Regions from separate parts of the Streptomyces sp. NPDC028907 genome, predicted to be linked through region 3. Evidence: riboswitches for the same ligand, from Rfam matches in the RefSeq annotation. Region 3 holds a riboswitch; each other region holds the start of a gene.
What was found. A riboswitch is a leader RNA that binds a small molecule or an ion and turns the genes downstream of it on or off. The one in region 3 is predicted to bind cyclic di-AMP.
Positions count from the first base shown of each region.

Region 1 (7,049 bases), on a different contig from region 3:
AGCTGGGGGCCGCAGTCGCAGCGGGCCGAGCCGAAGACGTCGCCGGTGAGGCACTCGGAGTGCAGGCGGACCAGCGGGGTGGTGCCGGGGGCCGGGTCGCCGAGGACGACGGCCACGTGCTCCAGGCCGTCGGTCAGGCCGTGGAAGGTGACCAGTTCGGCGTCGACGCGGTAGCCGTCCTGGAAGCGCAGCGGGACCCGGACGCGGGCGCGCTGGGTGGCGGCGGCGGTGAAGTCGGGCATGCGGGTTCTCCGGGTTCCGTACGTGGGCTCGCTGCTTCAGATTTGAAGCAGCTCCTCGGTCCAGGACCCTACCCCATGCTTTAAATTTGAAGCAACAAGTTTGTCGCGCGGGTCACAGACCGGACCGGTGCCTCACGACTCCCGCTTCACGAACAGGACTTGCCCGAGCGCCGCCGCCAGGGCACGTCCTCCGCGGTCGGGTGCGGGTCCTCCCCCTGGAACCCCTCCGCGACCGCCGTGAAGATCTCCTCCAGTTGCCCGACCTGCTCCGGGGTCAGCCGGTCGAAGAGCAGCGCCCGTACGGTCTCCACGTGACCCGGCGCCGTGCGCTCCAGGACGCGCATCCCTTCCTCGGTGATCGTCGCGATGCTGCCGCGCTTGTCCCAGCGGCAGTCCTCGCGCCCCACCAGCCCGTCCTTCTCCAGCCGTGTCACGGCGTACGTCAGCCGGCTGCGGGTGATCTTCAGTCCCTCCGCGAGGTCGGTCATGCGCAGCCGCCGCTCCGGAGCCTCGGACAGAGTGGCGAGGATGGAGTAATACAGATGGGGCATGCCGGCTTCCTGCTGGAGCTGCCGGTCCAGCGCGTCCTCCACGAGGGCGGCGGAGGCGATGTAGGCGCGCCAGGCGCGCTGCTCCTCGGGGGAGAGCCAGCGAGTCGTCATGTGACCAGTGTAGGTTTGTTTCAAACTTGAACCAAGACCCAGGCTTCCGACCGAGACCCCTGACCCGGAGAGCGCGCCGATGCCGTCGTACCCCTATGTCCTGCTGTCCGCCGCGGTCTCCCTGGACGGCTACCTCGACGACACCGGCCCCGACCGCCTGCTGCTCTCCAGCCCGGCCGACTTCGACCGCGTCGACGAGGTGCGGGCATCCGTCGACGCCATCCTGATCGGCGCCGGCACGATCCGGGCCGACAACCCCCGGCTGCTGGTGAACTCGGCCGAACGGCGGGCCGCGCGGAAGGCGGACGGGAAGCCGGAGTACCCGCTGAAGGTCACGGTCAGCGCGTCCGGCGAGCTGGATCCGACGGCGAACTTCTGGCACACCGGCGGCGAGAAGATCGTCTATACGACGGAGAAGGGCGCGGAGCGGCTGCGCCGGGAGCCGGTCGCCGCGGACGTGGTCGCGCTGGGCGCCGATCTGGACTGGCGGGGCCTGCTGCGCCATCTGCGCGAGGAGCGCGGGGTCGAGCGGCTGATGGTGGAGGGCGGCGGCACGATCCACACGCAGCTGCTCCAGCAGGGCCTCGCCGACGAGGTGCAGCTGGTGCTGGCGCCGCTGTTCGTGGGGGATCCGAAGGCGCCGCGGCTGTTCGGTCCGGGCGAGTACCAGGGCGGACGGCTGCGCCTGCTGGAGACGCGGCGGATCGAGGACGTCGTACTGATGCGCTACGAGCCCACCGCGCCCGGCGCCGGCGTGCTGCCCTCCGCCGCGGACCGGAAATGGCTGGCGCTGGCGTGCGAGCTGGCGGCCGAGTGCCCGCCGTCGGGGACGGCCTTCAGCGTCGGGGCGGTCGTGGTGGCGGCCGACGGGACCGAGCTGGCGCGGGGCCACTCCCGAGAGGGCGGCGATCCCGTGGTGCACGCGGAGGAGGCGGCGCTGGCGAAGATCGCGCCCGGAGACCCCCGTGTGACGTCCGCCACGGTCTACTCGAGCCTGGAGCCGTGCACGCGCCGCGCGTCCCGTCCGGTGCCGTGCGCGCGCCTGATCCTCGGCGCGGGGGCACGCCGGGTGGTGACGGCCTGGCGGGAGCCGGACACGTTCGTGGCGGGCGCCGACGGGAGCGGGCTGCTGGCCGGGGAAGGGGTGGACGTGGTGGTCCTGCCCGAGTACGAGGACCGGGCCAAGGCCCCGAACAGCCATCTTCTGCCGTGACACCGGGCCCTGAACACGCCCCGAAAAGCGCCGCTCGCGGCGGCCCCGGGAAACGCGTGTGCTTTCCGTCCCGCGGATGGCGTACTATTGAGTCATCGCCGCGGGGTGGAGCAGCTCGGTAGCTCGCTGGGCTCATAACCCAGAGGTCGCAGGTTCAAATCCTGTCCCCGCTACTGAAGACTCAGGGCCGGAACTGAAAAGTTCCGGCCCTGAGTGTTTTCCACGGCTTTCCAGCGAGACTCTCTGCCCGGCCGCCCCGCTGGTCCGGTCCCCGCTGGTCCGGTCGGCTCCCACCACTCGCTCCCCGCCCCGCCGTCGGCAACCCTGGTGAGGTGGAGGAACGGCGGATCTCGTACGCACGCCGGTTCGTCCGGCTGCTGCCCGCCCTGCTGATCGCCGCCGGATGCGGGTACGACTACGTCACGCCCACGGATTTCACCGGGGCCCCCTTCTTCACCGCCGCGCCCCTGGTCGCCGCCCCGCTGTACTCGCAGCGTGGCACGGTGCTCACCGGCGTCGCCGCGCTCGCCGCGCTGCTCGTGCTCCACGCCGGTCTGGGCGGCCTCTCCCGGACCGGGGTGATCACCGAGCTGGTCACCGTGGTCACCGTCTCCGTCCTCGCCGTCCTCATCAACCTCCTCGTCCGCCGCAGCGACGCCCGCCTCGCCTCCGCCCGCGCCATCGCCGAGGCCGCCCAGCGCGCCGTACTGCCCGAACCCGCCGAGCGGATCGGCGGGTTCCAGATCGCGGCACGGTACGAGGCGGCGCAGGAGGGCGCCTTCATCGGCGGTGACCTGTACGCGGTGCAGGACAGCCCGCACGGTGTGCGGCTCGTCGTGGGGGACGTGCGCGGCAAGGGGATGGGGGCGGTCGGGATCGTCGCCGTGGTCATCGGGGCCTTCCGGGAGGCCGCCGAGCAGGAGACCACGCTGGAGGCGGTGGCGCAGCGCCTGGAGCGGGCGCTGGCGCGGGAGCGCACGCGGCCCGAGGGGGTGGAGTCCGCCGAGGGGTTCACCACCGCCGTCCTCGCCGAACTCCCGCACGGCGACGGGATCGTACGGCTGGTCAACCGCGGGCACCCCCCGCCGCTGCTGCTGCACGCCGACGGCACCGTGTGCGCGCTGCCCGCCCCCGAGCCCGCCCTGCCGCTCGGCATGCGGGAGCTGGGGGCCTGGCCGGACCGGGCCCAGGAGGCCGACTTCCCGAGCGGAGCGACGCTGCTCATGTACACCGACGGCCTGTCCGAGGCGCGGGACGAGAGAGACCGGTTCTACGACCCCGAGACGGGACTCGCGGGGCGGGCCAACGCCCGGCGCGAGCCGACCGCACTGCTCGGCACGCTCGCCGCGGAGGTGCGCCGGCACTCCGGGGGCGGGATGGCGGACGACATGGCCCTCATCGCCGTACGCCGTCCCTGAGGCATGCCGCTCCCGGCCCCTGATGGAGATCTTGTGGAGCCGATCCGTGATCGTTGTCACCAACCGTGATCGAGTGACCCCCCTCCGCATAACAACTGACATACCGTCAATACCTGTGTGACTCCTGAGCGCTGGCCAACTCGCCCGAATTAGGCCGCTCATGACCCGTAAGTCCAGGCGAAAATCGTTAATGATCAAGCGGAACAGCTTGGAATCCGTACCCCGCGTCTATTAACGTTCGATAACGCAGCGCGGTCGTCCCAGCCGTCACAAGAGGCGGCTCCGTGCGCACGCGCCGAATCCCGCAAGGGAACCGGGGAACCACCACCTTGGGGTGAATCGCACGGATACCGCCGGGAAGTCACGGCCGGTATACGCGCGTAGGAGACCTTCCTGCTCCGAACCCGTCAGCTAACCCGGTAGGCGAGAAGGAAGGAAAGGAGCACGCCCACGTGGCGTCCAACCGCCCTGCCCCGCAAGCCCCGTTCGTGCCGAGCCAGCGCACCACCGAGACCTTCGGCTACGACCGCCATCGCACCGACGAGGGCCCGTTCGAGGAGTGGAACCCCACCGCGGAGTCCATTCGTCCGGTACGCGGCAGGCATCGCGTCTCCAAGCAGCGCGGCGGGGGACTCGCGCGCAGCTCCACGGTGCTCGGCGTCGGTGTCATAGCCGCCGTCGGCGCGGGCGGCATGGCCAGCGCCAACAGCGGCAAGCCGCCGGTCGCCATCACCATCCCTGACCTGCCCCTGATCTCCGACGACGACGCCGCAGCCGCCGAGGACACCGGCACCGCCCTCAGCACCATGGGCGCGGCGACCGAGGAGACCACGCAGGACGCCACCGACGCCGGCGAGGCACTGCGCAGCCGGATCATGGCGCAGGCCGAGCAGCAGCAGGACCAGATCGAGAGCAAGGCCGCCGCGGCCGCCGTCGCCGCCGCCGAGAAGGAGGCCGCCGCCGCGGCCGCCAAGGCGGAGAAGGAGGCCGAGGCCAAGGCCGCCGCCGCCAAGGCCAAGGCCGAGGAGGAGGCCCGCAAGAAGGCCGAGGCCGAGCGCCTCGCCGAGCTGGCCAAGCAGTACACGCTGCCGACCTCCTCGTACACCATCACCTCGACCTTCGGTCAGGCCGGCGCCTACTGGTCCTCCGGCTACCACACGGGCCTCGACTTCGCCGCTCCCACCGGCACGCTGATCAAGGCCGTGCACAGCGGCACGATCACGTTCGCCGGCTGGGACGGGTCGTACGGCTACAAGACGGAGCTCACCCTCGACGACGGCACCGAGATCTGGTTCGCCCACCAGTCCTCGATCAGCGTGAGCGTGGGCCAGAAGGTCAACACGGGCGACGTCATCGGCCGCGTGGGCGCCACGGGCAACGTGACCGGCGCCCACCTGCACCTCGAGGTCCACCCCGACGGCAGCGCGAACGGCATCGACCCGATGGCGTGGCTGCGCGGCAAGGGACTCACTCCCTGAGGTATCCGAGGGACCTCTTGGCGGGGCATCCGCGAGGCATCGGGGCGAGGTGTCCGGGCGAGGTGTCCGGGCGAGGTGTCCGGGCGAGGCACGCCCTCCTGAACCCGGCGAGCCCTGTACCCGGCGATTCCTGAACCCGGCCGTTTCTGCTCCCGGCGGTGCTGATCTCCGGCGGTGCTGATCTCCGGCGGTCCTGGCGACAACCCCCCGACGTCAGGGCTGCCGGTTCCCGGAGCACCGGGCGCTCCGTTCGCTGGTAGCCCTTGCGCAAGCGCCGGTCTGAGGGGCGTGGCGGCTTTTCACGTCCGATACGGGTTGTAGACGGGGTACGGCTCCACCCCGTACCCCTGCCGGTACCCCACCCCCGCATAGCCATACGCAGCCCACACCTGCACAGCCATCCCCTCCAGCGCGGCCCGCTCCAACGCCGCCCGAGCAACCCCGCGCCGCAGCCACAACTCCTGCAACAACTCCCGCTCACGCATCACGAAGTCACCCCCGCCCCGTCCCCGTCGCCCTCGGCGCCGCAGAAACGCCAACGACGTCGCATACCCCTCGTACTCCGCCACAGCCCGCGCGGCCCCCCGCCCCCCGAGCCGCCGCGCATACCGCCGAGCCACCCGCCGAGCCCGCATCGAACCGAGCGCGAACGGCTCCCCCGGCGCCAGCCACCCGGCGACGACGTACGCGGGCAACTCCTCCCGCACGGTCCGCAGCTCCCGCTGCCGCGTCCAGATCACCAGCCACGTCAGCAACCCGAACGCGGGCACCATGAAGGCCGCGTACACCGCGAAGAACCCGAACTCGCCGAAGGTCGACGAGCCGTTCCACAGGGCGTGCATGCCCATGGCCAGCAACAGACCGGTGAGGGGGAGGAGAACGCGCCGCACATGCTGCCGCTCGCCCGACAGCGCGGCGATGCCGAAGCCGATGCCGGTCAGGACGGTGAACAGCGGGTGCGCGAAGGGCGACATGATGACGCGGACGAAGAAGGTCGCCGCGGTCACGGAGGCGATGCCGCTGTCGCCGGAGAGCTGGTCGGTGCCGAAGGCGGTACCGAGGTAGAGGATGTTCTCGGTGAAGGCGAACCCGGTGGCGGTGACCCCGGCTATCACCACCCCGTCGACGATCCCGGTGAAGTCCCGCCGCCGGAAGAGGAACACGAGCAGTACGGCCGCGGCCTTCGCCATCTCCTCCACGACGGGCGCTATGACGGTGGCGCCCAGGGTGTCCGCGTGCGACGGATCGGCGGTCGCGGTGGCTATCCATCTCGTGGCGAAGCTGTTGGCGACGATCGCTATCAGCGCCGCCGCGCAGGCACCCCAGGCGAAGGAGAACAGCAGATTGCGCCAGGGCCCCGGCTCGACCCGGTCCAGCCAGCGGAACGAGGCGACGAGCAGCGGCACGGGCAGTACGGCCAGCCCGAGCCCGACCAGGAACCCTTCGGTGCCGGTCTGCTCCCGCACCAGGGCGAGGATGACCAGCCCGGAGAGCGCGAGCAGTGTGCTGAGCGCGCCGTAACGCACCCACCGCCTGTGCCACCAGTGCGCGTGCCGTGGTGCGCCGCCGGTGGGTCCGGTGGGGTGCGTCGGGTACGGGGGGCAGGTGGCCACGGCATCGACCCTAACGAGGCAAGGGCGCCGCCCGCAGCAGCGCGAGGGGCTCGGGCGCCGGTGGGGGTTGCTTGCTGTTGCTACCGCTGTACGCGGCGGAAGAGCAGGTCGTTCACCACATGACCCTTGTCCAGTCCCTGCCCCTCGAAACGGGTCAGCGGCCGGAACCGCGGACGGGGCGCGAAACCGCCGTCCTCCTGGGTGTTCTCGAAGTCGGGGTGCGCGGTCAGCACTTCGAGCATCTGTTCGGCGTACGGCTCCCAGTCGGTGGCGCAGTGCACGACGGCACCGGGCTTCAGCCGGGTCGCGGCGAGGCTGAGGAACTCGGGCTGGATGAGCCTCCGCTTGTGGTGCCGCTTCTTGGGCCAGGGGTCCGGGAAGTAGACGCGCAGCCCGTCGAGCGAATCCGGCGCGAGCATCTCG
Region 1 covers NZ_JBVHVE010000023.1:88,877-95,925, forward strand. The annotation lists gene ACZ4UU_RS42205 (GTP cyclohydrolase II) at 1-242, opposite strand, end outside; gene ACZ4UU_RS42210 (MarR family winged helix-turn-helix transcriptional regulator) at 389-904, opposite strand; gene ACZ4UU_RS42215 (dihydrofolate reductase family protein) at 984-2,117, shown strand; tRNA gene ACZ4UU_RS42220 (tRNA-Met) at 2,217-2,290, shown strand; gene ACZ4UU_RS42225 (PP2C family protein-serine/threonine phosphatase) at 2,450-3,535, shown strand; cyclic di-AMP (ydaO/yuaA leader) riboswitch at 3,819-3,976, shown strand; gene ACZ4UU_RS42230 (M23 family metallopeptidase) at 3,988-5,013, shown strand; gene ACZ4UU_RS42235 (PrsW family intramembrane metalloprotease) at 5,313-6,626, opposite strand; gene trmB (tRNA (guanosine(46)-N7)-methyltransferase TrmB) at 6,707-7,049, opposite strand, start outside.
Region 1: it holds a riboswitch for cyclic di-AMP, as region 3 does, so the genes downstream of both, ACZ4UU_RS42230 (M23 family metallopeptidase) here and ACZ4UU_RS20350 (C40 family peptidase) in region 3, are expected to answer to the same signal.

Region 2 (7,049 bases), on a different contig from region 3:
CTGATCATCGGTGAGCGGGAGGTGGACCGGTTCGTGGACGCCTTCACCGATGTGATGGACGACGCGCACAGTGGCGGCGGGCTGATGTGGGACTTCGGGAAGACGCTGATCAAGCAGGCGGTCGCCAACCGTTAGACACGGTCCGAGACGGCGAGCCCATGTTCTTTTGCCTCTGAGGCAAGAAATTTGCCGCAGAGGCAAGGCTGGGGCTGAATGGAGAGCATGAGCTCTCCCGAAAGCGAGCCGGGGACCCGGCGGACGGGGCCGGTCGACGCCCTGCCCGCCGTCGCGCCCCAGCTCCGCGCGCTGCGCCGCCGTGCCTCCCTCACCCTGGAGGCCGCCGCCCGCTCCGCCGGGCTGTCACCCGCGCATCTCTCCCGTCTGGAGACCGGGCAGCGCCAGCCTTCACTGCCGATGCTGCTCGCGCTCGCGCGTGTCTACGGTACGACGGTCTCCGAGCTGCTCGGCGAGACGGTCGCCGACCGGGACGCCGTGGTGCGCTCGGCCGACATGGAGCCGACCGCGGCCGGCGGCTGGACATACCGGCAGGCGGGGGCGCCGGGGCGCGGGATGCAGGCCCTGCGGGTCCAGGTGCCGTACGGCTCGCAGGGCGACATCGTGCGGGTGCATCCGGGGGAGGAGTGGCTCTACGTACTCGACGGCAGGCTGCGGCTGCGCCTCGGGGACACCACGCACCGGCTCGCGCCCGGCGACAGCGCGCACTTCGACTCGCTCACCCCGCACCGCATCGCCGCCCAGGACCCGGGCGGGGTCGAGCTTCTGTTCGTCCACACCCTGCTGCAGAGCCCCACGGCCACGCTGTGCCTGGGCCCCACCCCTGGAGAGATGCCATGAGCAACCTGGAGGAGAAGTTCCCGCGCGCCCTGTGGGTGCGGCTCATCATCTACATCGCGGTGGGGCATGTCTTCGCGGCCTTCATCTACCTGCTGTTCGAGGTGGGCGCGAAGTAGGCACGGGCGCCTGGCCGGGCGTCAGTCGAGCAGGCGCTCCCGCAGCCGCTCCCGGAGCTCAGGGGTGATCCTCAGGCCCTGCTCCAGGTAGGCGTCGACGCCGCCCCAGGTCTCGTCGATCGTCTCGAAGGCCGCCGCCAGATACTCGGCCCGGGCGTCGAACAGGGGGCTGAGCAGCTCCATGACCTCGGGCGAGTAGGCCGACGCGTCGCTGCCGCTGCGGCGCACCTTGTAGCGGCGGTGCTTGGCGTTGGACTCCAGGTAGTCGGCGATGATCGCCTCGCGCTCGACGCCGAGGGCGAGCAGCGTCACGGCGATCGACAGGCCCGCGCGGTCCTTGCCGGCCGCGCAGTGCATCAGCGCGGGGACGCTGTCCTCCGCGAGCGCGTGCAACACCTGGGAGTGCTCGGTGGTGCGCTCCTTCATGATCGTGCGGTAGGAGGCGATCATCCGGCCCGCGCCCTTGCCGTCCGCCAGGATCTCCCGCAGCTGTTCGATGTCGCCGTCGCGGACCATCTTCCAGAACTCCGCGCCGTCCGCGGGGTCGGACAGCGGCAGGTTCACATTGCGCACCCCGGGCAGCTCCACGTCGGCGCCTTCGAGCTTCTGGTCGGCCGCGTTGCGGAAGTCGAAGATCGTGTGCAGTCCGAGGGAGCCGAGGAAGGTCGCGTCGTCGTCGGTCGCGTGCGCGAGGTGGCCGCTGCGGAACAGGACCCCGTGCCGCACCCGCCGTCCGTCCACGGTCGGCAGTCCGCCCACATCACGGAAGTTGCGAACTCCGGCCAGTTCGGGCTCGGTCGACGGGATCTGCTGCGTCACGGGGGCTCCTCCCAGTCGGCCCCGGCGGCGCGGCTCGGCGATGCGGCCGACGGGGTGCGCTCTCGACCATACGACATGGCTTCCTGGGGCAATGAGTTGTCCACAGGCGTTGCCTCAGAAGCACGCGGACCTTGATGATGTTGGTACTTGATCGCACCTGTTCGTCTCTGTGAGGGCTTGATGCTGGAGATCTCCGACAACGGTCGTACGTGGCTCCTGACCGGGCTGACCAGCAGTTACGCCGTCCATCTCACGGACGCCGACGAACTCTTGCACCTCCACTGGGGGCCGCGGATCGCGCTCGCCGACGCCGAGGCCCTCGCCGTACGGCCGCTGCCGGAGTACTGGCCCTTCGAGTCCCCCCTCGACGGGCGCGAGGAGTACCCGGTCGAAGGCGGCCCCCGCTTCGTCCGGCCCGCCCTGTCCGTGCGCACCGAGGAGCGGCGCGGCACCGAGTGGCGTTTCGAGCGGTACGAGACCGACGGGGACGAGCTGCGGTTGCGGTTCTGCGACGACGGGCTGACCGTCGCCCTGCACTACCGGATGCGCGGGGACGTCGTGGAGCGCTGGGTGACCCTGGACAACCAGGGGCCCGCCCTGGAGCTGCTGCGCGCCGACTCGGCCACCTGGACGCTGCCCGACCGCGAGGACTGGCGGCTGTCGCAGCTGCACGGCCGCTGGGGCGCGGAGTCCCGGCTGGCGCGGGCTCCACTCACCTACGGTGAGAAGGTCATCGGCAGCCGCCGCGGGCACACCGGGCACCAGCACCTGCCGTGGGTCGCCCTCGACACGGACGCCACCGAGGAGCGGGGCGAGGTCTACGGCTGCGCCCTCGGCTGGTCCGGGTCCTGGCGCATCGCCGTCGCGCAACTCCCCGACGCGCGCGTGCAGATCACCGGCGGGGCCGGACACGACGACTCGGGCCTGCTGCGGCTGGCCCCGGGGGAGTCCTTCACCACACCAGTCTTCGCCGGTCTGTGGAGCGACGGCGGCTTCGGCGGGGCGAGCCGCGCCTGGCACGCGTACCAGCGCGCGTATGTGATCCCAGACGCCGACCAGGACCGGCCGGTGCTGTTCAACTCCTGGGAGGCGACGGAGTTCGACATCTCCGAGGAACAGCAGAGTCTGCTCGCGCGGCGGGCCGCGGCCATCGGCGTCGAGCTCTTCGTCGTCGACGACGGCTGGTTCGGGACGCGTACCAGCGACCGCGCGGGCCTCGGCGACTGGACGCCCAACCCCGACCGCTTTCCGTCCGGTCTCAAGCCGCTCGCCGACTACGTGCACGCGCTCGGCATGCAGTTCGGCATCTGGGTCGAACCGGAAATGGTCAATCCGGACAGCGAGTTGTATCGCGCCCATCCCGAGTGGGCTCAGCATCAAACGGGACGAAAGCGGACGGAGTTCCGCAATCAGCTCGTACTCAATCTCGCGCGCGAGGATGTCCAGGAGTACCTCTTCGAGCGCCTCGACGGGATCCTCTCCAGCGCCCCGATCGACTATGTGAAGTGGGACTTCAACCGCTGCTTCACCGACGCCGGCTGGCCCGGCGAGCCATATCCGCAGCGACTGTGGGTCGACCATGTGCGCGCCCTGTACGGCCTGCTGGACCGGCTGCGTGCGGCCCATCCCGGTGTCGCCTTCGAGTCCTGCTCGGGCGGCGGCGGGCGGATCGACCTCGGTGTGCTGAGCCGCACGGACCAGGTGTGGACCTCGGACAACACCGACCCCCTGGACCGGCTCGCCATCCAGCACGGCTTCAGCCAGCTCCACCCGGCCCGGGCCATGGCCGCCTGGGTCACCGACAGTCCGAACGCCATGCTCAACCACCGCGCCAGCTCCCTGCGCTTCCGGTTCGTGAGCGCCATGGCCGGGGTGCTCGGGGTCGGCGGCGACCTCACCCGGTGGACCGAGGAGGAACTCGCCGAGGCCCGGGAATGGGTGACCCTCTACAAGGAGATCCGGCCGGTGGTGCAGCGCGGAGACCTGTATCGGCTGCGGGTTCCGCGGGGTGGGCTGAGCGCGGTGCAGTACTCACTCGGGGACGAAACGGTTGTTTTCGCCTGGCTCCAGGCGCAGAGCTTCGGCGAGCCCGTCCCGGCGCTGCGCTTGCGCGCCCTCGACTCGACAGCGTCGTATGAATGCCTTGAAACGGGCGAAATTCACCGAGGTGCCGTACTGGCACATCACGGACTTCGCGCAGGCTTGCGTGGCGACCTCGATGCGACGGTTATCCGACTGCGTCGCATCTAGGGTTTCTGTCCGAATTGATGCCTTCATTCCAACTCGCTCTGGAGCGAAGGAAGGTGGAGCGGCGTCACGTGAGGAGCGTCATATTCGTGACCGTGCGTCGCCCGTCATGTCCATGTAATTCACGTGCTTTTCAAGGGGTTTTGAGTCCGGCGATGCCCCGATAATTCACGCAGGGTGACGGGTATTTCCCACAAGGGATCAACAGGAACGCATTCGGACGGAACCCCTCACTTGTTCCCTTGCGTCTTCCTCGCTTACGTTCGCCACCAATCCGGACGGACGCCGAATCCTGCCGCCGACCGGATCCCGCGCAAACTCACCCGTGCACGGCAGGAGCGGGGGACCCACAGGTACAACCGCCTGTTCCGGTCTCCGGAACAGGCTTGGGGTCAAGTCGCGTCCCCACGCGGCCGGGCATCTCCAGCCCGCACCCGACAGCTCACCTCGCAGGCGCCGGAGAGGAATTCGCCATGCCCGCCAAGGGTAAGCACCGCCGCCCGAAGTCCCAGCGCTTCACCCGCTCCATCGCCGTCGCCGGAACCGGTGGAGCCGCTCTCGCTCTCCCGCTCATCGGTGCCACCGGCGCCCACGCCGCTCCCGCGCAGTCCGTTTCGGAAAAAGCCGTTCAGTCTCTTCCGGTCGCCGGGAAGAAGGCCGTCGAGAAGAAGGCCTCCGACAAGAAGGCGGGCCTGCGGACCTATTCGGTGAAGGTCGGCGATTACCTCTCGAAGATCGCCGACGAGCAGAACGTCAGCGGTGGCTGGAAGAAGCTCTACGCCGACAACCGCGAGGCCGTCGGCGACGACCCGTCGCTGATCCACCCCGGCCTGAAGCTCTCCCTCGGCGGCAAGAAGGCGACGACGAGCGCCCCCAAGTCGTCGTCCGCCCCCTCGTCTTCCGCTCCCTCGTCTTCCTCCTCCGAGTCCTCCGCCGACTCGACCGCCTCGAAGTCCTCCGCGGCGAAGAAGACCACGACCACCCAGAGCGCGGAGAACGCCGGCCCGACCAGCGGCTTCTCCGCCCCCGTCTCCGGCGCCTCGGTCGGCACCGCCTACAAGGTGGCGGGCAGCATGTGGTCCAGCGGCTACCACACCGGCGTCGACTTCGTCGCCCCCACCGGCAGCCCGCTGAAGGCGGTCGGCGCGGGCACCGTCGTCTCGGCCGGCTGGGGCGGCGCGTACGGCAACCAGGTCGTCATCCAGCTCGCCGACGGCTACTACGCCCAGTACGCCCACCTGTCCTCGCTCTCGGTCTCGAGCGGCCAGACCGTTACTGCGGGCCAGCAGATAGGCCTCTCCGGCGCGACCGGCAACGTGACCGGCCCGCACCTCCACTTCGAGATCCGCACCACGCCGGACTACGGCTCGGACCTCGACCCGGTCGCCTACCTCCGCTCCAAGGGCGTCGCCATCGGCTGACGGCGGTTCTTCGCGCAGACCACCTGCCTGACACGCGACCGAAGGCCGGACCCCGATCCCCGGGTCCGGCCTTCGGTGTGTCCTGAAGCGGGCGTCTGGGCGGGTCGGGGTGTCGACAGGGCGGGGGCTATGGGGGGAGAGTGATCTCCGACCGCTTGGAGCAAGCGCTTTCCATGGTGCCTTCCACGTCCTCACACAGCGAAGGAGTCCTTCCCGTGACGACCACGCGCAGAGCATTCGGAGTCCTGGCCGCAGGCGTCGCCCTCGGGGCGCTGGCCCCGGTCGGCGCGGCGAGTGCCGCCTCTCCCGGCCGCCGGCTGATCGCCCAGGACGACTTCTGCCACGGCCTCGGCCAGTGGGAGACCGAGCTGCAGGACGGCGGCACCGTCAGCGCCGCGCGCGGGGTGCTGGAGATCGACGTGCCGAGCGGGGCGACGGTGTGGTTCAAGAAGCGGCTCGAAGGGCCGTACGTCATCGGGTACACGGCCACCGCCGTCTCGGCCGGCGGGCCCAACGACCGTGTCTCCGACCTGAACAACTTCTGGAACGCCCTCGACGTCCGCTCCCCGGACGACCTCTTCGCCACGCCGCGGGCCGGTGCGCTGGACGAGTACGACCACCTCAAGACGTACTACTCCGGTTACGGCGCCAACTACAACACCACGACGCGACTGCGCCGCTACGTCGGCGAGGCCGGAGTCCGTCCGCTGGTCTTCGACTACACGGAGCCGCTGCTGGTGGCCAACGAGCCGAACCGGGTCCGTATCGTCTCCGACGGCTCGACCGTCCAGTGGTGGAACAACGGGCGGCTGGTCTTCGACCACGCCGACCACGAGCCGTACACCAGTGGGCACTTCGCCTTCCGGACCGTCTGGAGCCACTTCCGCGTCAGCGACTTCCGGGTATGGCGGCTGCGCCCACAACACCCCTGATCAGACGGATATTCCAGGTTTGGTGAACCCTTTGGAAGTGGCTTATCTCACCGCTCGTCAACCCTTGCCTACGGTCGCGTAGGTCACATTCGAAGGTGAATCATGTGCCGATGTGGCAGACGATTCGAAGAGTGACAGCAGATCAGTGATCGGGTCGTACGTCGCGGTGGGGGACAGCTTCACCGAGGGCGTCGGCGACCCCGGCCCCGACGGGGCGTTCGTCGGTTGGGCCGACCGGTTCGCGGTCCTGCTCGCGGACCGGCGCCCCGAGGGCGACTTCAACTACACGAACCTCGCCGTGCGCGGCAAACTGCTCGACCAGATCATCGAGGACCAGCTCCCGAAGGCCGTCGAACTGGCCCCGGACCTCGTCTCGTTCTGTGCGGGCGGCAACGACATCATCCGACCCGGAACCGATCCCGACGAGGTCGCCGAGCGCTTCGAGCGGGCCATCGCCCGGCTCACCGCCGTGGCAGGCACCGTCATGGTGACGACCGGATTCGACACCCGTGGCGTGCCCGTGCTGAAGCATCTGCGCGGCAAGATCGCCACCTACAACGGTCATGTGCGGGCCGTCGCCGACCGGTACGGCTGCCCGGTGCTCGACCTGTGGTCCCTGAAGACCGTCCAGGACCGCCGGGCCTGGGACGACGACCGGC
Region 2 covers NZ_JBVHVE010000005.1:635,493-642,541, forward strand. The annotation lists gene ACZ4UU_RS18835 (aspartate aminotransferase family protein) at 1-135, shown strand, start outside; gene ACZ4UU_RS18840 (helix-turn-helix domain-containing protein) at 223-855, shown strand; gene ACZ4UU_RS18845 (DUF6126 family protein) at 852-971, shown strand; gene ACZ4UU_RS18850 (tyrosine-protein phosphatase) at 993-1,790, opposite strand; gene ACZ4UU_RS18855 (alpha-galactosidase) at 1,971-4,040, shown strand; cyclic di-AMP (ydaO/yuaA leader) riboswitch at 4,348-4,506, shown strand; gene ACZ4UU_RS18860 (M23 family metallopeptidase) at 4,511-5,458, shown strand; gene ACZ4UU_RS18865 (DUF6250 domain-containing protein) at 5,674-6,390, shown strand; gene ACZ4UU_RS18870 (SGNH/GDSL hydrolase family protein) at 6,536-7,049, shown strand, end outside.
Region 2: it holds a riboswitch for cyclic di-AMP, as region 3 does, so the genes downstream of both, ACZ4UU_RS18860 (M23 family metallopeptidase) here and ACZ4UU_RS20350 (C40 family peptidase) in region 3, are expected to answer to the same signal.

Region 3 (7,049 bases):
GTATGGAGCGCAACGGCGGTACCGCCCGGCTCCGGGCGGTGCCCGACGGCGGTACGGAGGTCGAGCTGGAGATGGAGAGGGCGGAGAAGACGTCATGAGTGACCCGACCGAGGCGAACGAGCCTGTGGAGTCGACCGGCGAAAGCGCGGTCGAGCGGCATGTGCGCGTGGTCCTCGTCGACGACCACCGCATGTTCCGTACCGGAGTCCAGGCCGAGATCGGCCGGACCGAGCAGACCGGCGTCGAGGTCGTCGGGGAGGCCGACGACGTCGACCAGGCGGTCACGGTCATCACCGCGACACGGCCCGAGGTCGTCCTCCTCGATGTGCACCTCCCGGGTGGCGGCGGAGTCGAAGTCCTGCGCCGCTGCGCCCCGTTGATGGCGGACGCCGAGCAGCCCGTCCGCTTCCTCGCCCTGTCCGTCTCGGACGCGGCGGAGGACGTGATCGGGGTGATCCGGGGTGGTGCGCGCGGCTATGTGACGAAGACGATCACCGGCACCGACCTGGTCGACTCCATCTTCCGGGTCCAGGACGGCGACGCCGTGTTCTCGCCTCGCCTGGCCGGGTTCGTCCTGGACGCCTTCGCCTCGACGGACGCGCCGCCGGTCGACGAGGACCTCGACCGGCTCACCCAGCGCGAGCGGGAGGTGCTGCGGCTGATCGCGCGGGGGTACGCGTACAAGGAGATCGCCAAGCAGTTGTTCATCTCCGTCAAGACGGTCGAGTCGCATGTGTCGGCGGTGCTGCGCAAGCTCCAGTTGTCGAATCGGCATGAGCTGACTCGGTGGGCTACGGCGCGGCGTCTGGTGTGAGATTCGCCCCGGTGCACCGGGGCGCCGGCTCGGTCACGCGACCCGTGTGGCCCCCGCGAACGGCATCTCGTCCAGCGGGGCCACCCGGACCGGGGCCGAGGGGTTCGGGGCGTGGATCATCTGGCCGTTGCCGATGTAGAGGCCCACGTGGCTGATACCTGAGTAGAAGAACACCAGGTCGCCCGGGAGCAGTTCGGAGCGGGAGACGCGGCGGCCGGCGTCGATCTGCGCGTAGGTCGTGCGGGGGAGGGAGAGACCGGCCGAGCGGTAGGCGGCCTGGGTGAGGCCGGAGCAGTCGAAGGCGTCGGGGCCGGTCGCGCCCCAGACGTAGGGGCTGCCGAGCTTGGAGTATGCGTACGAAACGGCTGCCGCCGCACGGGCGTTGGGGGCCTGGGCCGTGGCCGAGCCGGGGGCCGTCAGGGCGTCGCGGGTGCCGGTCGAGGAGCGGGCGGCGCGGTCCGTGCCGTTCGTCTGGAGCCGGGCGCGCTCCTCGGCGGTCAGCCGGGCGAGCAGGGTGCGGGCGGTGTCCAGCTTGCCGTTGATCGTCCTGCTGTGGCGTTGCAGTTCCGCCTGGCGGGACTTGAGCGAGGTCAGTTCGATGTGGGCGGCCCCGCGCAACTGCTCGATCTCGCGCAGTTGGCTGCGGACGCTCGCGACGGAGGCCGCCTGACGGTTGCCGGCGCGTTCGGCGAACTCCGCGCCGTCGAGGTAGCGGTCGGGGTCGCCGGAGAGGGCGAGTCGGAGGGCCGGGTCGAGGCCGCCGTCGCGGTACTGCGCCGCGGCCAGCGAACCGAGCCTCTCCCGTGCCGAGTTGAGGCTCTCCGTCTTGCGGGCGGCCTCGTCCTGAAGTGTCCTGATCCGCTGCTCGGCCGCGTTCGCCTGCTCCTTCGCGCCGTTGTACTTCTCGGTCGCGACCTCCGCCTCCTGGTACAGCTTGTCCACCTTCGCCTTCACCTGCGCCGGAGTCAGCTGCGGCTCGGCATGTCCCGTCCCGTCGAAGCCCGTCGCCGTCGCCGCGCCCGCCAGGGCGATCGTCCATGCCGTGCGGGCCGTACTGCCGCCGGCCGAGCGCTGACGGGGCTTTCGGTGTGCTGCCACGTGGACTTGCACGTCCTTTCGTACGACCGCCTCGTCCCGTACGTCCGCCAGGGCGGTGGCCGTACGACCGTCCCCGGCGGGAGCGGTCCGCCCCGGGGGGAGCGGCGGGCGTACGAGCGCCTGGGGGTGCGGACGTACGGCCGCCCGGGGGCGGGTCACGCGTCCGGCGGCGGCCTGCACAGGGGGAGCGGGCCGCCGCCGGACTTTCTCGGCGGTGGTGTCCGACTGCCGCCCCTGGCCCGGGCGGCGGTGGGGAGCCGGTCACCTGGTGGAGGACGCTAAACCTCTGTGTGTCGGTCCGGTAACGCGTTGTGCGGAAGTGCCGGGAGCAGACCGGGGGATGACCGTAAGTGAGCGTGATCCCGGGTTGGGGGCGTCGTGTTCACGCTGTGTGCTGACCGATGTGGCGGAAGCGGGGGCGGGGCGGGGGCGTCGGATGCTATGGGCGCATATATGCATGATCGAGAAGGATGGCAGGGGTGCGGTGGCAGGGGTGTCGGTGGGGCTGGCTAGGCTCCGGCGTCATGGACGTACTCATCCACCTTTTCGTCGGCCTGCACATCATCGGTATCGCCGCCCTGCTCGGTGGCTTCCTCACCCAGATGAAGGCGATGGGCCAGGGCGCCGCCCGGTTCGTCCCCGCGATGCTGCACGGCGCGCTGACCATGCTGGTCACCGGGGTGATCCTCGTCGGCCTCAATCAGGCGGACGACCAGCCCGTCGACAACGTCAAGATCGGCGTGAAGCTGGCACTGCTGGTCGTGATCCTCGGGCTCGTGTACGTGAAGCGGGACGAGGAGACGGTGGACAAGCGGCTGTTCGGGGTGGTGGGGCTGCTGACCGTGGCGAACATCTTCATCGCCGTGTTGTGGACGTGACGTCCGTCTCCGGGGTCCTGGCTCCGGCTCCGGTTGCATAGCCGGGGTGGGTGTAGGCCCAGAACGCGCCTGCCGTGACCGCCAGCCAGGCCGCCACCGCGATCCACATCAGTGCCTCGCCGGGGCCATCGAGCCAGGGGACGTCCAGGGTGGTGGCGACAGAGAGGGTCGCCGCGGCCGTCATGCCGAGCGGGAACACGGTGGCCCAACGCCTTATGTCGTAGCGCGGCCGTGGCCAGGCGATCTCGGCCAGCAGCAGCGCGGCGTACCAGGCGAGGTCGAGGACCAGCAGGGCGACGGTCACCGTGTGCAGGGTGCTGGTGTCGTCGTCGTTCCAGAGGTGGAGGCGGGCGCTGTCGGCGGCGAAGAGTTTCGATCCGGCGAGCGCCGAGATGGCGAGCGCGCCGCCCGCCACCCAGTGGTCGCCGGTGCCGTGGGCGACCTGCCGTAGGTCGAAGCGGGCCAGGGCGACGACGTAGAGCACCAGGCCGAGCCAGAACAGTACGAGGGCCGCGTGGGCGAGCCACGCCGAGGCCTCGGTCACGGCGAGCGTCGCGCCCAGGACGGCGAGGCCCTCGGTGGCCACGCAGCCCAGGAACACGGCGCCGGGCATGCCGCGGTGCCAGTGGCGTACGACGGCGACGAGGAGGCCCGGCCAGAGGATGGCCGCGAGGGCCAGGAGGGCCTTGGCGAGGGTCTGCCAGCCGAGGACGCTGAAGCGGGTGCCAAGGACGGTCGTCGCGGCGATGGCTGTCAGGGCGGCCGGGGTGGCTGCCTCCTTCACCCATCTGTTGCGGTCCCACAGGAGGCGTGCGGTGAAGTCGCCGGCGAGGGCGAGCCAGGTTGCGGAGGCCAGGGCGAGGGCGATGCGGGAGAGGGTTTCGTAGCCGGTCTGGTGCAGGGTCACCGACAGGATGCCGGTTGCCATGACTGCGGCGCCGGCTGTGGGGGGACGTTGCGACCACCAGGTGCGGAGGGGGGATGCGGAGGTGGTGGTGGCGGGCATGGGTCGATGCTAGGAGGGGGGTGGGGGCCGGGGGGTGGGGCACGCCGCGCCTCCGGCGGTTTGGCCGGGGATGCCTGCGGGTGCCTCCGGCGGTTGGGCGGGGATGCCTGCGGGGATGCCTCCGGCGGTTGGGCGGGATGCCTGCGGCGGCCCGCTGGGGTTTGGTGGGGGTTCGCGTAGCGCGGTTCGGTGCGTTGGGGGGCGGGGCCGCGCCGGGGGGGTCCGTCCTCGGTCGGGCGGCTCGGTCGCTTCTAGAAGTGCCCTGCGTTGACGTCCGCCGCTGCGGGCGGACACCCCCCGACGCGGCCCCTTGCCGCCGTGCGCGGCCGCGGCGTCGTGCGGGCTTCTTACGCCGGGCGTACGACGCTGTGGATCGATGACTCTCCGTCGTAGTAGATCGACTCCTCGCGGACGTACGCGCCGGGCTTGGGGGCGTGGATCATCATGCCGTTGCCGATGTAGATGCCCACGTGGGTGACGTCGTCGTAGAAGAAGACCAGGTCACCGGGCTGGGCGTTGGAGAGGGGGACCGTGGTGCCGGCGTTGACCTGGTCGTAGGTGACGCGGGGAATGTCGACGCCGGCGGCCTTCCAGGCGCCCTGGGTGAGGCCGGAGCAGTCGTAGGAGTCGGGGCCGGTGGCGCCCCAGACGTACGGCTTGCCTATCTGGGAGCGGGCGAAGGCCAGGGCTTTTTCGGCCTTGGTGGCGTATGAGGAGTCCGAGGCGGAGTCCGAGGAGGACGAGTCGGACGGGGACTCGGTGTTCTCCTGCTGTGCCGCCTCTTGGCGTTGGCGTTCGGCTTCTGCCTGCCGGCGGGCCAGTTCCTCTGCCTTGCGGGCCGCCTCTTCCTGCTTGCGCTTCTCGATCGCGGCGAGGCGGGCCTTTTCCTCGGCCGTCAGCTTCGAGAGAAGTTCGCGGGCGTCGGCGAGCTTCGTCTGGACGGTGGTCTTGGCGGCCTGGAGGTCGTTCTGCGACTCCGTGAGCGTTTCGAGGCTCCGAGTGGCCTCTTGGCGCTTCTGCATCGTCGCGGACTGCTGGGTGAAGTATTCGTCGACCGCCTCTTTTTGACGTCCCGTCATGCGGTCCATCAGCTGGGACTGGTCGAAGTAGTCCTGCGGGGTGTCCGCGAGGAGGAAGGTGGCCGTGTCGGGAGCGGCCGCTCCGGTGCGGTACTGGGCGGCGGCGTTGCGGCCGAGTTCCTCGCGGGCGTCGTTGAGGGTCTGGGTGCGCTTGGCGACGTCGTCGAGGAGGGTGTCGACGCGCTTGCGCTGCTTCGCGGTCTTCTCCTTGGCCGCGTTGTACTTCTCGGTCGCCGACTCCGCCTGGCGGTAGAGGTCGTCGACCTTCTTCTCGACCTCTTCGAGGCTCGGCTTGTCGTCCGTGGACGGGTTCGCGTTGGCCGTCTGGGACAGCAGGGCCACGGAGGTGAGGGCCGCCGTGGCGAGGGCGGGGGGCCGTATGCCTGCTACGCGCGTGCCTGCGGGACGCGACTTGCGGTGCGACGCCAAGGGAGGCGACTCCTTCCGTGCTCCGCCTACCGAGTTAGCTGTCGGGTTCGGGCGGGTGGTTCGGAAGGGTTGCCCTACGGCTCGGAAGTCCGGCCGATTCACCCCAAGTTCGGTGGGTCCCCGGCTCCGGGCCCATGGGGCTTACCGGACTCGGCGGAGGCCGCGCGGCCCGGCGACGTTCGCCGGTGGGGGTCGTACGGCCTGCCCGGCACGGTAGCCAACTCGTGTGGCCCCTGTGAAGGTTGATGTTCGATATGCCCGATACATTTTCGTGACCTTGGGGAGGTGTATCGCGGACGGAGGTTGGTTTGGTGGTGTTTGGTGGAGGATGGGGTGATTGGCGGAATGGTTGCTGAGGGTGACGGTCGAATGCTGGAGGGTGAGGGGTGATGGGGGAGGCGGGATTGGGGTGGCGAGGTTCTCGGGGTGGCAGCGGGCTGTCAGTGGGGCGCCCTAGACTCGGAGAGCGATGAGCAGCCTCTTTGACGACAGCTTCCTGGCGGACCTCCAGGCCCCGCGGGCCCACGAGGAGCACCCGCCGCCGCCCGAGGACGATCACGCTCCGGAACCGGTTCCGGACGATCTGTTCGGCGGGAAGTTCGACGTGCCGCCGGACCGGGACTCCTACTACCGCGACGGCGCCCCGCGCCCGGCCCTCGACGCGGCCGCGCTGCTGGAGGGGCTGAACGAGAACCAGCGGGCGGCCGTCGTCCACTCCGGCAGCCCGCTGCTCATCGTGGCCGGCGCCGGATCCGGCAAGACGCGTGTGCTCACCCATCGCATCGCCCACCTGCTGGCCGAGCGGAATGTGCATCCGGGGCAGATCCTCGCGATCACCTTCACCAACAAGGCCGCGGGCGAGATGAAGGAGCGCGTCGAGCAGCTCGTGGGGCCGCGGGCGAACGCGATGTGGGTGATGACCTTCCACAGCTCGTGCGTGCGCATCCTGCGCAGGGAGAGCAAGAGGCTCGGGTTCACCTCGTCGTTCTCGATCTATGACGCTGCCGACAGCAAGCGGCTGATGGCGCTCGTCTGCCGGGATCTGGATCTTGATCCGAAGAGGTTTCCGCCCAAGTCCTTCAGCGCCAAGATCAGCAATCTGAAGAACGAGCTGATCGACGAGGAGGACTTCGCCGCGCAGGCCACGGACGGTTTCGAGAAGACGCTCGCGCAGGCGTACGCCCTGTACCAGTCGCGGTTGCGGGAGGCCAACGCCCTCGACTTCGACGACCTGATCATGACGACGGTCAATCTGCTGCGGGCCTTCCCGGACGTCGCCGAGCACTACCGCCGGCGTTTTCGCCATGTGCTGGTGGACGAGTACCAGGACACCAACCACGCGCAGTACGCCCTGGTGCGCGAGCTCGTCGGGACCAGTGAGCACCCCGTCGACGTGCCGCCCAGCGAGTTCGACGTCCCGCCCGCCGAGCTGTGTGTCGTGGGTGACGCCGACCAGTCGATCTACGCCTTCCGGGGCGCGACGATCCGCAACATCCTCCAGTTCGAGGAGGACTACCCGGACGCGACGACCATCCTGCTGGAGCAGAACTACCGCTCCAGCCAGACGATCCTGAGCGCCGCCAACGCCGTCATCGAGCGCAACGAGTCCCGCAGGCCCAAGAACCTGTGGACCAACGCGGGGGCGGGCGCGCGCATCACCGGCTATGTCGCGGACACCGAGCACGACGAGGCGCAGTTCGTCGCCGACGAGATAGACCGACTGACGGACGCCGGGGACGCGAAGG
Region 3 covers NZ_JBVHVE010000006.1:287,913-294,961, reverse strand. The annotation lists gene ACZ4UU_RS20375 (ATP-binding protein) at 1-98, shown strand, start outside; gene ACZ4UU_RS20370 (LuxR C-terminal-related transcriptional regulator) at 95-814, shown strand; gene ACZ4UU_RS20365 (C40 family peptidase) at 848-1,912, opposite strand; gene ACZ4UU_RS20360 (hypothetical protein) at 2,437-2,790, shown strand; gene ACZ4UU_RS20355 (tellurite resistance/C4-dicarboxylate transporter family protein) at 2,768-3,796, opposite strand; gene ACZ4UU_RS20350 (C40 family peptidase) at 4,144-5,304, opposite strand; cyclic di-AMP (ydaO/yuaA leader) riboswitch at 5,313-5,470, opposite strand; gene pcrA (DNA helicase PcrA) at 5,774-7,049, shown strand, end outside.

Region 4 (7,049 bases), on a different contig from region 3:
CCGATGATGCGCATGCCGTACGCGCGCGCGTGCCGGACGAGTTCACGCTGCCGCTCCCGGCCGTCGGGCCCGCTCTCGGCGTACCCGGCGGAGAGCACGACCAGCCCCTGCACACCGTGCTCGCCGCACTCGGTGACCACGTCGGGGACGTACTCGGCGGGCACAGCGACCACCGCGAGGTCGACCTGCTCGTCGATGTCCCGCATCGAGCGGTGCGCGGGGACTCCGTCGACTTCCTTGAGGTCCGCCGGGAACGCCCTGTTCACCGCGTAGAGCCGTCCTGTGAAATCGGCGTCCCTGATGTTGCCGAGGACACTGCGGCCCACGCCGCCGGGGGCGCGGCCGACGCCGATGACGGCGACCGAACCGGGCACCAGCAGTCGGCGTACGGACCGGGCCTCGGCGCGCTGCTCGCGCGCGTACTGCACGGCGAGCGAGCGGTCCGTCGGCTCCAGGTCGAACTCCAGACGCACGACGCCGTCCTCGAAGCTGCGCTTCTGGGTGTACCCGGCGTCCGTGAACACCTTGATCATCTTGGTGTTGGCGGGCAGCACCTCGGCGGCGAAGCGCCGGATGCCGCGCTCGCGGGCGACGGCGCCGATGTGTTCGAGCAGCGCTGAGGCGACGCCGCGCCCCTGGTGGGCGTCCTGGACGAGGAAGGCGACCTCGGCCTCGTCGGCGGGTGCGGACGCGGGCATTCCGTCGGCGCCGATCCGGTCGTAGCGTACGGTGGCGATGAACTCGCCGCCCACCGTGGCCGCGAGTCCCACCCGGTCCACAAAGTCGTGGTGCGTGAAGCGGTGGACGTCCTTCGCGGACAGTCGCGGGTAGGGCGCGAAGAAGCGGTAGTACTTCGACTCGTCCGACACCTGCTCGTAGAAGCTGACCAGACGCTCGGCGTCATCAACGGTGATGGGGCGGACGCGTGCGGTGCCGCCGTCGCGCAGCACCACGTCGGCTTCCCAGTGGGCGGGGTACTCGTGCCGGTCCGAGGCGCTCTGCATGGGGCCCAGAGTACGGCTCGCGTACGACAACGGCGCGAGGCAGTCTGTGGAGGACGCATGTCGGGTCGAGGCCGCGACCCGACGGTCACCTCGGGAGGGACGTTTTGTCCCTCCCGGCGGGCTTCACGGGTGTGGGAAACTGGTCTAGACAACCCTGAACACCGAAGGGCAGCATCACATGGCTGAGCGCCGCGTCAACGTCGGCTGGGCCGAGGGCCTTCACGCCCGCCCCGCTTCCATCTTCGTCCGGGCCGCCACGGCCGCAGGTATCCCGGTGACGATCGCCAAGGCCGACGGCAACCCCGTCAACGCGGCCTCCATGCTGGCCGTGCTGGGCCTGGGCGCCCAGGGCGGCGAGGAGATCGTCCTCGCCTCCGACGCCGAGGGTGCGGACGCCGCCCTCGACCGGCTGGCGAAGCTGGTCTCCGAGGGCCTCGAGGAGCTGCCCGAGACGGTCTGAAGGACCTGAGCGGGACTCCGTGGCAAACGGTGAAGCCGCGTCCGCCTTTTCGGCGGGCGCGGCTTCGCTGTTTCGGCGGGCGCGGCTTCGCTGTTTCGAGCAGAGCAGGCCGCGGCTTTTCCGGCGACGGGTGACCGAAATGGCTCACGGCACGCCTGAAAAGGGCAGCGGAAATACACCGCCGCCGAATATCTCCTCTTTGTATACGGCGCCCGTGTTAATGCCGCAGGCTCGGCATGTTTACGGGATGTTGCGAATTCCTCACACGCTCGGCGCGATCACCGGAGCCGAACCGCAGCCGGTGCGCGCCCATCGCGCGCTCGGCATGCAGGGCCGTGACGCCCCGGGCGCGCTCCCCGTCGCCGCGCGCCACCGCGTCCACGATCGCGCCGTGCTCGGTCCAGGACTCCACCGGGTCGACCGGCGCCTCCACGGCGTACATCCAGGCGATCTTGTGGCGCAGCTGGGTCAGCATCGAGGCCAGCGCGGGGCTTCCGGAGGCCTGGGCCAGCGTTTCGTGGAACCAGCCGCCGAGCGAGCGCAGGTCCTCGCTGTTGCCCCGCCTGGCCCGTTCCTGGCCCAGCCTGACCAGGCCACGCAGGACCTTCAGATGGGCCTCGGTGCGCCGCTGGGCGGCCCGGGCGGCGCCGAGCGGCTCCAGCAGCGTGCGCATCTCCAGCAGGTCGGCGGCCTCCTGCTCGGTCGGTTCGGCGACGCACGCGCCCGCGTGCCGCCGGGTCACCACGAAGCCCTCCGCCTCCAGGGTCCGCAGGGCCTCGCGCACGGGGACGCGGGAGACGCCATAGCGGCGGGCGAGGAGTTCCTCGGTGAGCCGGCCGCCGCGCTCGTAGACGCCGGCGACGATGTCGTCCCGGATCGCGGTGCATACCGAGTGCGCCGGAATACGCATGACCGACCTCCGCCTTAATCCCCGTGAAACGTCGACGAATGACGTGTGTTCAGTGACTCTATTGCAACCGGCCGGAATTTCCGACGGCGGGCCGGAATCCATGGATATTTTTTGGTCAGCCGATCGTCCGGGAAACGCCGAAAGCCCCGGCTCGGGAGCCGGGGCTTCGGGGAGGCTCAGCTGCGGGAAGCGGAGCTTCGGGTGGGGCGCGGGAGACGTCAGACGTTCACGCCGTGCGAGCGGAGGTAGGCGACGGGGTCGATGTCGGAGCCGTACTCGGCGGTCGTGCGGGCCTCGAAGTGCAGGTGCGGTCCGGTGACGTTGCCGGTGGCGCCGGACAGGCCGATCTGCTGGCCCGGCGTGACGGTCTGGCCGACGGAGACGCCTATGGACGACAGGTGGCCGTACTGGGTGTACGTACCGTCGTTCATCTTGATCACGATGTTGTTGCCGTAGGCCCCGCCCCAGCCGGCCTCCACGACGGTGCCGGAGCCGACCGCGTGGACGGAGGTGCCGCTGGCGGCGTGGAAGTCGACGCCGGTGTGGCTGCCGGACGACCAGACGGCGCCACCGGCCTTGTAACCCGTGGAGACGTACGAGCCGGAGATCGGGGCGACGTAGGACAGCAGGCGCTTGCGCTCGGCCTCTCGGGCGGCGCGCTCCTCGGCCTCGCGCTCCTGCTTGGCCTTCTCGGCCGCCTTCTTGCGCGCGGCCTCCTCGGCGGCCTGCTTGAGGGCCGCGGCCTCCTGGGCGGCCTGCTTCTGGGCGGCGGCCTGGGCATCGATCTGGTCGGCGAGCGTGTCGTCGACGGTGATGACGGGGATGAGGCCGGTCTGCTCGGCGGCGGGTTCGGCGGCGAGCGCCGGGGCGGCCAGGGTGCCTATGACGCCGGTGGCGGTGAGCGCGGCGACGCCCGCCGCGCGGGCGGTGGTGCGCTCGAACCGGCCGGGGCGACGGTGCTTCCCGGAGGCGCGGTTCTTCCCGGTGGCGCAGGTGAACGCCATGTAGTGGCTGATCCTTTCCTTCCCTCTCGCCTACCGGGTTAGCTGACGGGTTCGGAGCAGGAAGGTCTCCTACGGACCCCCTCGCGGCTGCGCGGGCGTCCGATTCACCCCAGGGACTGCGATGGGTCCCCGGCTCCCCTGGCTCGCGCCGTACGGGGACTCGGCGATGGCTGTCCGGTGCCGCGGGCGCGGCGCACTGCCTGACGGACAGCCCGGAAGACGCTAAGCGGGGCGACTTTCAATCCCCAAACGGATCGCGGCTTTTGTAGCGCATCCCACAGGTCAGACAGGCAACCTCTCCCCCAATTCGGGCATAAAGGGGCCCTGGTGACTTGGAAGTCACCAGGGCCCCTCACGCGCGCGTGCCGTCGCCCGGCGCGGCTGTCCGACCTCTGCTCGGTCCGCTACGGGACCTCCGAGGTCCTCTACTCGGCCGCCACGACGCTGACTTCGCCGATGCCGAGGGCCTCGACGGGCTCGCGGATCGCGGCCGCGTCGCCGACCAGGATCGTCACCAGCCGGTCCACCGGGAAGGCGCTCACGGCCGCGGCCGTGGCCTCGACGGTGCCGGTCGCGGCAAGCTGCTGGTACAGCTTCGCCTGGAAGTCGTCGGGCAGGTGCTGCTCGACCTGGTCGGCCAGCGTGTTCGCCACGGAGGCGGCCGTCTCGTACTTCAGCGGCGCCACCCCGACGAGGTTCTGCACGGCGAAGTCCCGCTCGGCGTCGGTGAGCCCCTCGGCGGCGACCCCGCGCAGGACCTTCCAGAGGTCGTCCAGCGCCGGACCGGTGTTCGGGGTGTCGACGGAGCCGCTGATGGCGAGCATCGCCGCGCCCGTGCCGTCCGGCGCGGAGCGCAGGACCTGGCCGAACGCACGCACACCGTAGGTGTAGCCCTTCTCCTCGCGCAGGACCTTGTCCAGGCGGGACGTGAGGGTGCCACCGAGGCAGTACGTGCCGAGCACCTGCGCGGGCCACACACGATCGTGCCGGTCCGGGCCGACACGGCCGATCAGCAGCTGCGTCTGCACGGCACCCGGGCGGTCCACGATGACGACGCGCCCTTTGTCGTCCGCGGTCACCGGCGGGACCGGGCGGGGCTGGGCCGGGGAGCCGGTCCAGGCGCCCAGGGTGTCGCCCAGCAGCACGTCGAGGTCGACACCGGTGAGGTCGCCGACGACCACGACGGTGGAGGTGGCGGGGCGTACGTGCCGCTCGTAGAAGGCGCGTACGGCCGCGGAGTCGATGCCGGCGACGGTGTCCTCGGTGCCCTGGCGCGGGCGGGACATGCGCGAGGTCGCCGGGAACAGCTGCTTGGAGAGCTCCTTCGCGGCGCGGCGCGAGGGGTTGGCCAGCTCGTGCGGGATCTCGTCGAGGCGGTTGCGCACCAGGCGCTCGACCTCGGCGTCGTCGAACGCGGGTGCCCTGAGCGCGTCGGCGAGCAGCCCCAGCGCCTTCGGCAGCCGGGAGACGGGCACCTCGAGGCTGACGCGGATGCCGGGGTGGTCGGCGTACGCGTCGAGCGTGGCGCCGCAGCGCTCAAGCTCGGCGGCGAACTCCTCGGCGGTGTGCTTGTCGGTGCCCTCGGAGAACGCGCGCGCCATGATCGTCGCAATGCCGTCCAGGCCCTTCGGTTCGGCGTCCAGGGGCGTGTCCAGGAGCACCTCGACGGCGATGACCTGCTGGCCGGGGCGGTGGCAGCGCAGGACCGTCAGGCCGTTGTCCAGCTCGCCGCGCTCGGGCGCCGGGAACGCCCAGGGCCGGGCCTGGCCGGCCTGGGGCTGCGGGTGGAACTCCATGCTGGCGAGCTCGGTCACTGCGCCGACTCCTCGTTCTCGTCGGTGGGGGCTTGCGCGTCCTCGGCCTCGTCGGCGACCGGCTCGTACACGAGCACCGCGCGGTTGTCGGGACGCAGCCGGGCCTTGGCGACCGCCTGGACCTCCTCGGCGGTGACGGCGAGGACGCGCTGTACGGCGGTGAAGGCGAGCAGCGGGTCGCCGAACAGGACGGCGTAGCGGCACAGTTCGTCGGCGCGGCCCGCGACGGTGCCGAGCCGGTCCAGCCACTCGCGCTCCAGCTGGGCCTGCGCGCGCTCCATCTCCTCGGCGGTGGGGCCGTCCGCCGCGAACCGGGCGAGCTCCTCGTCGACGGCCGCCTCGATGACGGGCACCTCGACATCGCCGGAGGTCTTCACGTCCAGCCAGCCCAAGGAGGGCGCGCCGGCCAGCCGCAGCAGGCCGAAGCCGGCCGCCACGGCCGTACGGTCGCGGCGGACCAGTCGGTTGTAGAGGCGGGAGGATTCGCCGCCGCCGAGGACCGTCAGCGCCAGGTCGACCGCGTCGCACTCGCGCGTGCCGTCCTGCGGGAGCCGGTAGGCGGCCATCATCGCGCGCGCGGGAACGTTCTCCTCCACGACTTCGCGCAGCTGCTCGCCGATGATGTCCGGCAGCGATCCGTCGCGCGGCTCGGGCTTGCCGTCGTGTCCCGGGATGGAGCCGAAGTACTTCTCGACCCAGGCGAGCGTCTGCTCCGGGTCGATGTCGCCGACGATCGACAGCACGGCGTTGTTGGGCGCGTAGTAGGTGCGGAAGAACGCGCGGGCGTCCTCCAGGCTGGCCGCGTCCAGGTCGGCCATCGAGCCGATCGGCGTGTGGTGGTAGGGGTGGCCGTCGGGGTACGACAGGGCCGTCAGCTTCTCGAACGCCGTGCCGTAGGGGACGTTGTCGTAGCGCTGGCGGCGCTCGTTCTTGACGACGTCGCGCTGGTTCTCCAGGCCCTCCTCGTCGAGGGCCACCAGGAGGCTGCCCATGCGGTCGGCCTCCAGCCACAGCGCGAGCTCCAGCTGGTGGGCGGGCATGGTCTCGAAGTAATTGGTGCGCTCGAAGCTGGTGGTGCCGTTCGGCGAGCCGCCCGCGCCCTGGACGAGCTCGAAGTGGCCCGTGCCCTTCACACTGTTCGATCCCTGGAACATCAGGTGCTCGAAGAGGTGGGCGAGTCCGGTACGGCCCTTGACCTCGTGGCGGGAGCCGACGTCGTACCAGAGACAGACCGCGGCGACCGGCGTGAGGTGGTCCTCGGAGAGCACCACGCGCAGGCCGTTGGCCAGGCGGTGCTCCGTCGCGGTGAGGCCGCCGGATTGTGCCTCCGGTGTGGCCGTGTGACCCATGGGCAAGGTGTCCTTCCGGTCGCGTGCACTGCGTTGTGCCGAGTAGTTCGGCTTCAGTTCCTGCCACTGTATGCAGCGTCCGAAGGGTCGGCGAAGTTCCCGGTCAGAACGCCGTGCCCGGACGGCGGTGAAGGCGAGCCGGGGACGCCGTGCGCGACGGCCGTCGGGGCTCGGTCCGCCGCGCGCCGACCTGCATCATGCCGAGGGCTACCGCCACCCCCGTCAGCCCGTCCTTCGAGCGGTTGCCCGCCGGCTCGGGGAAGGCGTCGGAGCAGCGGCTCAGCAGCTCGGCGGCGGGGGCGAGATCGACGGCGAGCGCCGCTGTACGGGTCTGTTCTCCTCTCTCCTCGGCCGCCACCCGGCACGGCGGCCGGCGCATCGTCCTCACCCTCACGTGCCGTATCCCCGTCGAGCGGGGAGGGCCACCCGCGCTCCGGCCGTGCTCGCGGCACCGATCCGGGCTCGTCCTGCCCACGACCTGGGAGTGTGCCCGGCGATCACCCCGCCG
Region 4 covers NZ_JBVHVE010000018.1:39,549-46,597, forward strand. The annotation lists gene ACZ4UU_RS38625 (bifunctional acetate--CoA ligase family protein/GNAT family N-acetyltransferase) at 1-1,004, opposite strand, end outside; gene ACZ4UU_RS38630 (HPr family phosphocarrier protein) at 1,183-1,464, shown strand; gene ACZ4UU_RS38635 (GntR family transcriptional regulator) at 1,682-2,374, opposite strand; gene ACZ4UU_RS38640 (M23 family metallopeptidase) at 2,593-3,378, opposite strand; cyclic di-AMP (ydaO/yuaA leader) riboswitch at 3,391-3,554, opposite strand; gene ACZ4UU_RS38645 (M16 family metallopeptidase) at 3,804-5,192, opposite strand; gene ACZ4UU_RS38650 (M16 family metallopeptidase) at 5,189-6,541, opposite strand; gene ACZ4UU_RS38655 (hypothetical protein) at 6,645-6,920, opposite strand.
Region 4: it holds a riboswitch for cyclic di-AMP, as region 3 does, so the genes downstream of both, ACZ4UU_RS38640 (M23 family metallopeptidase) here and ACZ4UU_RS20350 (C40 family peptidase) in region 3, are expected to answer to the same signal.